One region of the Paenibacillus sp. CF095 genome, then DNA from elsewhere that is predicted to be linked to it. Evidence: predicted binding sites of a transcription regulator. Region 1 holds the regulator's gene; the other holds the start of a gene.

The links. The regulator Rex, encoded in region 1, represses fermentation and respiration genes when NADH is low (regulators of the CRP and FNR family bind a similar motif). The targets are predictions, from matches to a motif close to TTGTGAAATATTTCACAA.
Region 2: BLS69_RS21110 (cytochrome ubiquinol oxidase subunit I) is a predicted target of Rex. The motif match lies at 3,270-3,287, and genes of this name have one in related genera.

Annotation. Positions count from the first base shown of each region.
Region 1 covers NZ_FMZN01000001.1:1,055,838-1,061,989, reverse strand. Annotated here, with positions in the region: gene BLS69_RS04780 (AAA family ATPase) at 1-897, opposite strand, end outside; gene BLS69_RS04775 (hypothetical protein) at 890-1,417, opposite strand; gene BLS69_RS04770 (cell wall elongation regulator TseB-like domain-containing protein) at 1,719-2,249, opposite strand; gene BLS69_RS04765 (amidohydrolase) at 2,289-3,596, opposite strand; gene BLS69_RS04760 (redox-sensing transcriptional repressor Rex) at 3,583-4,236, opposite strand; gene dinG (ATP-dependent DNA helicase DinG) at 4,455-6,152, opposite strand, start outside.
Region 2 covers NZ_FMZN01000002.1:399,437-405,588, forward strand. Annotated here, with positions in the region: gene BLS69_RS32665 (glycosyltransferase family 4 protein) at 1-739, opposite strand, end outside; gene BLS69_RS21100 (glycosyltransferase) at 741-1,736, opposite strand; gene BLS69_RS21105 (tetratricopeptide repeat protein) at 1,733-3,025, opposite strand; gene BLS69_RS21110 (cytochrome ubiquinol oxidase subunit I) at 3,409-4,824, shown strand; gene cydB (cytochrome d ubiquinol oxidase subunit II) at 4,769-5,824, shown strand; gene cydD (thiol reductant ABC exporter subunit CydD) at 5,826-6,152, shown strand, end outside.

The DNA.
Region 1 (6,152 bases):
GTCCCGCATGGCGTATATTGCTGCTTCGTTCATCACACTTTCGAGCTGTGCACCGGAGAAACCATACGATTCTTCAGCTGTTTTCTCCAGATTAACTTCCTTCATCAGAGGTTTATTCACCGCATGCAGTTCCAGAATATGCTTTCTGCCCTTTTTGTCAGGCAAGTCCACTTGAATGTGGCGGTCAAAACGTCCCGGTCGCGTCAGGGCGCTATCCAGCATCTCTTTGCGGTTTGTTGCAGCGATAACAAGGATTCTTGGCGTATCAGAAGAATAGATTCCATCCATTTCAGTCAGGAGTTGATTCAAGGTCTGATCATATTCACGCTGTTGACCACCTTCACGTTTACCCCCAATGACATCAATTTCATCGATAAAGATAATAGCGTTTTCCTTATTTTCCTTGGTGGCACGGGTTCTTGCGTCCTTGAACAAATCCCGAATTCTGCTGGCACCCACACCAACATACATTTCCACGAACTCACTACCCGATGCTGCTACAAAAACAGAATCGGTGTAATGGGCAGCAGCCTTGGCCATCAACGTTTTCCCTGTCCCTGGAGGGCCCGTCAGCAAGATCCCTTTTAACGGACGAATCCCGAACTTCCGAATTTCTTCATGTTTGATGAGAAAGTCAAGCGCTTCACGCAATTCCTGCTTGGCACTGTCCTGTCCGCCAATTTCTTCAAAAGTAAGCTTGGAAGGTCCTTTTTTCTTCCGTTTACGTTCCTGTGCAGCGCCTACTGTAATTCCGCCACGCATTTGCATCATGAACAGCAAAGCTCCGACAAACACCGCTGCAATCAGAATCGGAACAATATTAACACCAGTAAAAGCAAGAAAAATAATCAATACGGGAAAAAATCCGATGGCAACTTCTTTTGTCCACTTAGGCATTAGGCCACACTCCTATCTGACCGGGCACACGCGGCAGAATAATAAACTTGCTGGCATCTCCGTCTCTGAGACTGACATATACATTGTTGTCATCCATCGCTGTATTTACCTTAATTCCATTCGTCGCCATCTTTGACAACGTTGGTGTAATCTCGGTGTATTGCTTGTTCTCCATCGCCTGAGCTACGGTAAACATCGCATCACCCCACCAACTTTCCAGTGCTTCACTGGAATGATCCACAACATCCAACTTTAGTGAACGTGTTCCAATTAACGTCTGTCCTTCTTTGTGAATATATTGTACCAGTCTGCCCAAATCAACATCAGGTTGCAGATCCAGTTTCAATTGTACGTCATTGCGGTTAATAGTTAATTGAACGTCATTGACTCCATCGTACTGGGTAACCATCTTTTCAATCGGATTCTGCACGGCCACCTGACGATATACAAACCAACCTCCAAACAACACAACGGCTGAAATGACGGCAGTTAAAGCAATAGGCAATACTTTTAGCTTCAAGTGAATTACCCCTCCCAGATTTTGGCCTAACCTACTGGCTTATTGGTATATACGAATATGTGCACATTGACTCCTGCGAGAATTTCGACAGGATTATTTGTTTTTGAATGTAACTTTGAGTACATATCTGAGTATATCACATCGTATATACATTTTCGAAGGCGAAAATATGAATAAATTATTAATTTTAACTATTTAAATCAAAAATGTTTACAGACAACACAAAGAACCGGTTCAGTCGGATTTCCGTCTGCCGGTTCTTTCATTTCTCTAATTCTCTAGTTATGTCACTCTATTTGTTCTAGCTGTTCGGGAGTGTGTAGACCAGGTCCACCTGTTCTCCGTTGCTAAAACGATAAAAGCGATAGTGGTTATGCGTACCGTCTTTATAATACACTTGCCACACATATATTCCATTCACAACTCCGGGCATGATTCGCTTAATCTCGCCGGCAGGAACTTCAGAACTGAAGCGATTGCGGATCTGCGCTTCGGACATGCCATTCTGCAGCAGCTCACTGTGTACAGCGTTTGCACCCTTAGCCGGTTGATTGTTTGCATCGAATTTAACCCAGACCATAACATCCTGGTTATCCTTATTTTTACCGATCAGTGTCCAGTAGATGTTGTCAGAGCCTTCTTTGTCTCCCCAGATGTACTTGCGCAATTCATCATAGGATGTAATGCCCAGTTGCTTCTGTGCTGCTTGTATGGCGAGCGCTTCTTCCTTACGTTGGTCCTGTGTGACATAGACGTAATAACGCTGAAGTCCAAACAGAATCAGAACCAGTGCAAGCAGCGAAATCCATATCCACTTCTTTTTTTTCTTCAAAAGCCGAACTTCCTTTCCCTATGATGCTCTGTCCTGCAATTAACGAGCAAGCAGACCATCAAATGCCAATTGAGACTCACGCAAAATGCGCTCTTCATCCAGCGTCAGACATTCGCCGTGTTTCACCACTTGTTTCCCATCCACCCATACGTGCTCTACATCTTTGGCAGAAGCCGAGTAGATGGTATGCGAGATCAGGTCTGTATGTGGATAGAAATGTGCCTGTTCAATGTCCAAAGCGATAAAATCAGCCTTCATGCCAACCTGGAGTGCTCCGGTATTGTTCAAGAAGATGGATTTGGCACCGTATGACGTTCCGAGGAGTAACGCTTCGCCTGCTGGCACTGCCGTCGGGTCACCAGATACACCTTTGTGGATCAATGCAGCCAGTCTCATTTCCTCGAACATATCCAGGTTGTTGTTGCTTGCCGGTCCGTCTGTTCCGAGTGACACGGTAACTCCTGCTTTCAGTAACGCAGGAACCCGCGCAACACCGGAAGCGAGTTTCAGGTTACTTCCCGGGTTATGGGATACAGCCACATCATGACGGGCCAAAATTTCAATCTCTTCGTCATTCAGATGCACCGCATGTGCAACCAGGGATGGACGGGAGAAAAAGCCCAGTTTCTCCAGATGTGCCACAGGACGCAGTCCATAATCAGCCACGTTCTGCTCCACTTCACGAAGCGTTTCAGACATATGTGTATGGAGAGGAAGGTTCAGGTCGTTCGCAACCTGCACAAGCTTCTCTATGTAGTCAGGAGGGCATGTATATGGTGCATGTGGCGAGATTACGGTTGTAATGCGACCATCTGCCTGTCCATTCCACTCACGTGCAAACGCTGCCGACTCCTCCAGCTTCCGCAGTTGCTCTTCTTCCGAGCACAGCCCGATTACACCACGTGCCAGTGCTGCTCTAACGCCTGATTGCTCCACAACTTTGGCAACTTGATCCATGTGATCGTACATGTCCAGGAAAGCTGTAGTTCCGCCTTTCAACATTTCAAGCACCGATAGGGAAGTTCCCCAATATACATCTTCTGAAGTCATTTTCGCTTCCATCGGCCACATTTTTTCCTGCAACCATACTTGCAACGCAAGATCGTCTCCGTGCCCTCTGAGCAACGACATTGCTGCATGACCATGCGTATTGATCAGACCCGGCAGGAAGAACAGTCCTTTTCCATCCACTTTGGTACAATTTTTGTCTCCATCCGGCAATGTCTCACCAATATGCACAATCTTGTCATCCTCGACAACCATGTATCCTTGAACCACGTTCCATGTTGTGCCGCCTTCATTAACGGCAAATTTGCCGTTGTGAATTACCCATCTATTTGTTGTCATCTTCCTCGTCGTCCTTTCCAGTCTCCAAGTAATAGGCCAAACTAAGCAGATCCGTTGTAAAGTCAGCATGGTGAATGCGGATATGCGGCGGTGTTTTTAGAATTGTTGGTGCAAAATTAAGGATCGCTTCAATTCCTGATTCAATAAGCTGATCCGCAACATTTTGGGCTTCCGTATCCGGAACCGTGATAATACCGATGCGGATGTTTTCCGTTTTAACCGCTTCCGTCAATTCATTCATTGGTTTTACCGTCAAACTGTTGATTTGGCTACCAATTTTCGGTCCATATGCATCAAATACAGCAACAATCTTCATGTTGTCTTTCAGATATGCGTTGTAGTTGGACAAGGCTTGACCGAGATTACCCGCGCCTACCAGAGCTACATTAATTTGCTGATCGATTTTGAGAATGTGACGAATTTTCTCAATCAAATAAGATACATCATACCCGATCCCTTTACGACCAAAATCACCGAAGTAAGCCAGGTCTTTACGAATTTGGGCCGGATTCAGATCCAGCCTCTGTCCAAGCTCTTGAGAAGAAACAGTAGCCACCTCACGCTGATGCAACTCGTTCAAATAACGCAAGTATACAGGCAGACGGCGTACCACCGCTTCCGAAATTTTATCCGATTTCATTCTTGCTCCCCCTTACCAAGGCCACGATAAAATAATAGATGAAAAGATGAGCATCCTGTATAAACTCAAAGATAAACGTGACATTTTATACAGAATGCTCCTTGTAATTTAGGTTATAAGTTCTTACGTGCAACTGCTTTAATCGGATACGGAAATATCTAATAAAGTTTAACGCCAAACGATAGTGTCATGCAATGATATAACGAACAAAACAACCATTATTTTTGTTCATTAGCAGGTTTTTCCAACCACTCGGTAATTCGTGGAACCATCTGCTCCGTGAGCATGTGTTCCATTTTGGGACCAGGTAAAGAATATAAAAAGAATTTACCATAGTACGCTTCAATCACCCGTGTATCATAAACAATGACAATTCCTCTGTCCTTCGCTGTACGCACCAACCGGCCAAATCCCTGCTTGAAACGAATGACCGCTTGCGGCACGGACAGTTTCATGAACGGATTTTTCTTCTGTTCCTGAAGCAGCTCACTCTTGGCTTCCACCAACGGATGATTCGGTGGCTGGAAAGGCAGTCGCACAATAGCGAGACAGGTTAGCGCCTCTCCCGGGATATCTACACCCTCCCAGAAGCTGCTTGTACCCAGAAGTACCGTAGCTTTGGCATCTTGGAACCTGCGAGTCAGCTTGGAGCGGCTTCCACTGTCAACGCCTTGCCCAAGCAACGAGATGTCGTTACCAGACAGTGCTTCCTTCAGCGGATCATAGACCTGTCGCAACATCTTGTATGAAGTAAACAGAACCATCATGCGTCCACGCGTGGCAATTGCCGTCTCTGCGAGTGATCGCACCAGCATATTAACAAAGTGCGCATCACCCACACTGCCCTTCACACTCGGGAAATCACGCGGAATCACCAGAAGTGCCTGATCGCGATAGTTGAAAGGTGATGGCAGCATCGAAGTTAACAACCGATTATTCTCGGAAGCTTCCTGCAAGCCAAGTTGTTCAATCATGAACTGGAATGACTTATCTACCGAAAGCGTAGCCGATGTAAGTACAACACTTTTCTTTTTATCAAAAAATAAATCCTTAAGTTGTGCACTGACATCTACAGGTACAGCATACAGCTGAAGAGATTTACTTCGGAACTGACCACTGGCTTCCATCCAGTACACCGTTTTGGCATCATCCATACGCATGAAGAAACGTAGATTCTCCTTCAATGTGGTCAGATCTTTCAGCAATCCTGTAATGTCCGTGATCAGACTATCCGATTGATAATCATCCTGATCCTCTTTCACCTCAAGCAGCAATTTGTCCCCTTTGCGAACCAAATCGCCCAGAGTCACATAGATCTGGTTCTCCAGATCCTGCAACTCCTGCCATTTTGCAGGTTTCTGAGAAGCTTTCAGACGCAGTGAAAATTGCCCCGTCTCTCCCGGTGAAGCATCACTTCGTTCAGGCAACAAACCGAACAAGGCATCGCTCATACGATCCCACAGTTCCTTGACCTCAACAGCCAGCGGGAACATCTGATCCACCATGGAGCCCCATTGAACCGAATTTTCATGCCCGGATAACTGGGAACGAAGCATAGGCAGCTGACCATTACGACTGTCTTTAAACAGGCGGGTCAGTGTATGAACCAAGGTGAAATATTTCATATGCATTCCAAGATGTTTACCAGCGACATCCTCCAAATGATGTGCCTCATCGATCACAAGACTCTCATAGGCTGGCAGCAGCTGATGCGCGGCTTTCACATCCGTAAATAATTTGGAGTGATTGGTGATTACAATATCAGACAACCCGGCCTCATGTTTGGCACGATGGTAGAAACATTTGCGGAACCATGGACATGATCTTCCCAGACAGGACTCGGATTCGCTCTGTACCGTCTCCCAGAAGTCCCCTCCGCGTCCGCTAAGGTTAAGTTCCTCATCATCTCCGGTTTC
Region 2 (6,152 bases), on a different contig from region 1:
GATCGCTATCTGTATCCCCACCTCCATCTCCGTTAGCCTTACCACTGTTCGCTCCAGCACAACTCGTTCCGCCCTGGCCTTTTACAGCTTGCACCCCTGATATAACTGCACCAGCATTCTCCTCATGACTCGCCAGATCATTCTTCCATGCGACAAGCCATTCGTCTTCCTGTTCTTGCTCAAAGGTTCGCGTTGGTGGGGCAGGTGTGAAATAGGAAGTATCCACCGCATTGGGAATCAGGACAACCTGTCTTGGATCGGTATAGGTGCATGCAGCTCGGCAAAAGGTCTGGAAATGAGAATCCACGGATACAATGCGCACGAGTCCATCCAGAGCCAGTTGAATATGTTCCGCCACTTGTTGTTTGGTCTCCAGTGGAAGTCCGGGACGATCCCAGTTAATGCCGTGACAGATGCCAAGACTGCCGGGTTTGTAGGTGATGGGTTGCCACAGACAGCTGGCATAGATCACTGGGCCGCGCGCTGCTGCTGCCATCCGGTCAAAGGCTTCCGGTACATTATCCATGTCGTACGAATAACCAAATACGTCAATCTGCTCCGTCCGAGTCTGGAATGCTTCAAAATAGGACAGCTGATGAACCTCGGGAATATGCCCGAGTCCTCGGATGACACTGCACAGATCCAGAATGTAGCGTTCCAGTCCACCCCCAAATACACGACCGAATTCCCGGTTGTACCCGTCGGTGAAACTATGCGTCAGAATACTTACCACGCCCATCTCACGGTCCCTCCTTCCAGGGAATCAGCCGAGGTTCCGGATCGAGAATAGACTCGTAATGTGCAAGATTGCCCCACTCACCGCTAGGATCAATGCGCTTGTAACGCAAATATTTACGAACCCGGTCCTCCAGACTGCCTGCCCAGCCGAGATGCTGAACCTTCAGTTCCGTACTGACTCCAGGCAACACAGTGCAGGACAAGGGAAGACGGGGAACATGATGATTCTGTTGTGGATAAAAATAAGGATATCCAGGCATATACCGTACAAGTGAAGCCGTATGCCGTTTATGCAGACACCAAAGTTCATCTTCCCGGTAGTGGGTCCGGCCACCCCACATGTCGTAGAAACGAAATGCAAACCAGTCTGCATATTCCTGATTAATCAGAGTGCTTATGGCTTTCTTGGCCTCTAAGCTGTACAGCTCATCCGCATCAACTGAGAGCAACCAGTCGGGACATGTTCCCGCAGCAGCTTGCCATAAGGTGTTGCGAAGGCGCCATTCCTCGGCGAACAGTGGTTTCTCCAATACCTCCAGACGGACTACCTTCGAATAGGCTTTGCATATGTCCGGTGTTCCGTCTGTGCTGGCATCGTCTACAATGACGATCTCATCCACGAACTCACTCAGATCATGCAATACTTCTTCAAGGTATCGGCCACGTTCGTTGCGAACCTGGAGCATGGCGGTCAGCTTGTTACCTTTGTTTTTGCGAACCCGACGAATGGAGAAGGGCTCTTTGAATACACTTGTTTCCTCTTGTGTTATAGCTGCATTCTGTTCTGCCTGACCTTGTGAATCACCCCAGTGATGCACTTGGCTTCGGATGTCCTGTGTTGGTTGTGCATGATCCGGGGTGTGATCTCCATTTTCCAATGCGTCTGTATGTGTTCGATCGACTGTTTCGGTTGGCGTGTAAGTGGTTTCGGTTCGGATATCCCTGTGCACCATTGGCCCATTCAACTGTTGTCTACGCTTCTTCGGGTCCAGCATCATGGCACCTCCCCAAGCAATTGCTGTACAGCATAATCCAACAACTCCAGTTCGACAATCCGGGCGAGCGCATCTTCATCCTCCAGTGCCGTTTCGAGAAAATGTCGGACTGCCCCGTGCCGTTCCCCTCGCAGTGCCAGCGCACTGCCGGATAATTGCTGATAATCCCGGCGACTGGCATCATCCTGAATATCGACTGCATGCACCAGAGCCAGTGCCTCTTCCACACGTCCTGTCTCCTGATAAATGCGGAATTTCCAATGTCTCGCCGTTTCTCCGCCAAGTTCGTCCAGGATACGCAGGGCGTTTCCGTAATCATCGTTCATACGCAGTAGTTCCGCTCGTACAAGTTGATCTTCTCCTGCCTCAAGCCAGCGACATAACTGTTCATAATGATGCCGTTCTTGTTCATCTGCTGCACTAATTCCGTACACCCGCAGGGCGTCCTCCAACTGTCCGGCCCGGGCATGAATGGCAGACAGGAATCGATAATGGGAAACCACACAATCACTGCGACCGTTCATGACCGCGTGGGTGAAGGCCTCTTGCAGCGAATGGACGGCCCGCCGATCTTCAAGCAAGTACTCATAGGCTGCCAGCAAAAAGGATATCGTCTCATGTGGGCCTGCTTTGGCTCGGAGCTGTCGGTAGAAGTCGGCACGTACACTGCATTGAAGCAGGCTGACGCTATCCGAAGTGCCTGACAAGACCTGCCGCAGCGCATGCAGGAAGAACAGTTCGTAGTCCCGGAGAGGGACTTCGAGATCATCCTTTTGCATCGTACCCGCAGGTGCAGGGTCTTCGCCGCCCAGCCAGATAACACGTACGCCTTGGAATAACAGCTTCATATAACGTGTCTCGGAGGATGTGCCTACCAGATCGGCGATGCCGACCAGTTTGGAAATACTGCTCTCCCATAGGGGAGAAGATGATTCTTCCCCAGCAGGCTCAGGGAGCAGGGCGATACATAGCTCCGGCTCCAGCGAGGCTGTAGCCATTAGCCAGTAGGGATGGGCGACTACGGCTACGGTGCGAGGTTCCAGCAATAGCTGCTCGGCTTCAGGGAGGGAGATGACGGTAATGACTGGAGGTACATCTTCTGTTTGCGTCAGGCTGCTGACATAGTAGACCTCTCCCTCGATCGACAGCAGTGCAGCAATATCGGGATAGGGAAAGGATGACCAGCCACCTTTGCGAGGGAAGAGAACATATCGGACAGGGGGCTGTGTTGTGCTGACCTTATCCAGGCTGGCTTTGGTGTCTTCACCTGGCAGTGGTGCAGGTTTTTCCATGAAAAGTTCACCTCACCTTGACTGTAATATGGAGCGTCATTCGCTCTGCATGTACTGCATGCTTTCACTTCATATGTAAAGCCCTCACGGTACTTCGCATGATATGCCTGAGACTAACATATGGGCATTCCGTCCCAAACATGAGTATCTTCCATGAATAGATGAAGTTGGCAAGCTATGATAATAGGCTGAATTTTATCTTTTGTGTGACCAGGATCACTTTTTTTTGCTCTAGAGACGAAGATTGTGATAATTCTCACATGTATAAAATAGGTAATCTGGCACAATACGTTCATCAACGTATTTGGCGGACAGACAGCGAAGGTGCAGCTTCAATGCCAAATACGCATACTGCGAAGTGAACAGAAAGAAGGGGTAACGGTATGGATCCGATTATGTTATCGCGTATCCAATATGCACTTACAACGATTTTCCATTTCTTTTTTGTCCCGCTATCCATCGGTCTTGTACTGTTGGTTGCAATCATGGAGACGTTGTACGTTGTTAAGGGTAAGGAGATCTACAAAACGATGGCCAAGTTCTGGGGCAAACTGTTCCTGATTAACTTTGCCGTCGGGGTTGTCACAGGTATTCTGCAAGAATTCCAGTTTGGCATGAACTGGTCCGAGTACTCTCGGTTTGTGGGAGACGTGTTTGGTGCGCCACTGGCTATTGAAGCGCTACTGGCGTTTTTTATGGAGTCTACATTTATTGGGTTGTGGATATTCGGATGGGATCGTTTGTCCAAAAAAGTGCATCTGGCCTGCATCTGGCTGGTGTTTGTCGGCACATTCCTGTCCGCGCTGTGGATTCTGGCAGCCAATTCATTTATGCAACATCCGGTCGGGTTTGAGATTAACAACGGCCGAGCCGAGATGAATGATTTCTTTGCACTCATCACGAATGGTCAGCTTCTCGTCGAATTCCCACATACAATCTTTGGGGCATTGATGACAGGGGCTTTCGTCGTAACCGGGATTAGTGCCTACAAATTGATGAAAAAGCAAGATGTGGAGATCTTCCGCAAATCGTTTAATATTGCGATCATTATCGCTCTTGTTTCTTCATTCGGCGTCGCATTCTCGGGTCACTTCCAGGCGCAATATCTGGTGGAGACACAGCCGATGAAGATGGCAGCCAGTGAGGGCACATGGACAACGACAGAAGATCCGGCGCCATGGACGGTGGTCGCTTTTATTGACCCGGATAAACAGGAGAGTACGGGTGAGATCAAAATCCCTGGATTACTCAGTTACCTGTCCTACAGCAAGTTCTCCGGTAGTGTCAAAGGCATGAAGGAACTGAATGCTGAGTATCAGCAGACATATGGACCGGGGGATTACATCCCGCCGGTACGGACAACGTTCTGGAGTTTCCGCATTATGATCGCAGCGGGTGGTTTGATGATTGTGCTGGCTCTGTACGGTACGTTTCTGGCTATGCGCAAGAAGCTGGAGGTCGCTGGAAAGTGGTTTATGCGTCTGATGGTATTTGCCATATCCTTGCCGTTTATCGCCAATACATCAGGTTGGATTATGACCGAGGTTGGCAGGCAGCCGTGGACGGTATTTGGTTATATGACCACCGAAGCCGGGGTCTCACCGAACGTATCCGCAGGAATGATCCTGTTCTCGACCATTGCTTTTACCGCTGCGTATACGGTTCTCGGAATCGTGATGGTATACCTGTTCGTACGTGAGATCAAGGCAGGACCGTTTGCGGTCGAGAAGCCGGAAGATCACGATGAATCGGCCGATCCGTTCGGCGTGGATGGAGGTTATTCCGTTGTCACTAAGTGAGTTGTGGTTTTTGCTGATTGCCGTATTGTTTGTTGGTTTCTTCTTTTTGGAAGGTTTTGATTTTGGTGTGGGGATGTCTACAGGCATTATTGCCAAAACAGATCGTGAACGCCGGACCCTGATTAACTCAATCGGTCCGTTCTGGGATGGTAATGAAGTATGGCTGATTACAGCAGGGGGAGCGATGTTTGCTGCCTTCCCGCACTGGTATGCGACGTTGTTCAGTGGTTTTTACCTGCCACTTGTGGTGGTGTTACTCGCCTTGATTGGCCGCGGAGTTGCTTTCGAATTCCGCAGTAAAATGAAACAGCAGCGCTGGCGCAAAACGTGGGACATCATCATTGTTGTCTCCAGTGCGCTCTTGCCGTTCCTGTTCGGCGTGGTCTTTGCTACGTTGATGAAAGGTCTGCCCATTGATGGGGAGATGCAGTTGCGTGCAGGATTCCTCGATATTGTTAATCCGTACACCGTGATTGGTGGCTTGAGTGTAACCCTGCTGTGTCTGGTTCATGGATTGCTGTTTGCATCACTACGAACAGTAGGTGATCTCAGAGAGCGTGCCTTGAAGACAGCGCAAAAATTGATGCTGCCACTGGCTGCACTGCTCGCCGTTTACGCGTTAATGACGTATTTCATGACCGATGTATTCGCCGTACGCGGCTGGGCTCTTTGGATCATGGTTGTACTTGGCGCAGTTTCGCTTGCACTTGCGGCATACTTTGTTCGTCAGAAGCGTGAAGGTTGGGCTTTTGGAATGACTGGGGGAGTTATTGCAATTGCCTTTGCCTCGGTCTTTATCGGACTTTTCCCAAGAGTGATGGTGAGTTCCTTTGGGGCGGCATATGACCTGACTGTATACAACGCCGCATCCGGCGCTTATTCATTGAAAGTAATGACAATTGTAGCTTGCACATTGCTGCCGTTTGTTCTTGGTTATCAGATCTGGAGTTATTATATCTTCCGTAAACGCCTGAACGAGCAGCACCACCTGGAGTACTGATATGGGACGGGGGCTGCTGAAGCTGCCGGGCATCCGGCCTGTACTTGCGCTGGCCTCAGCGCTGGTGCTGCTACAGGCGATGACGATCATGATGCAAGCCAAATGGCTGGCACAGGCCATCACGGCATTGTTCGAAGGTTCATCCGTAACGGAGCAGTATCCTGTACTGCTGCTGTTCCTGGCTGCTTTTGCCGCCCGCTACGCCTTATCCTTCTGGTTACAACTCGTGACCTCACGATATGCGGAGAGGACAGGGACTGATCTGCGCAGACAGATGGTGGAGCAGTGGTTCAGGCTCGGGCCGCGTTATGCCAAGACGGAAGGCACA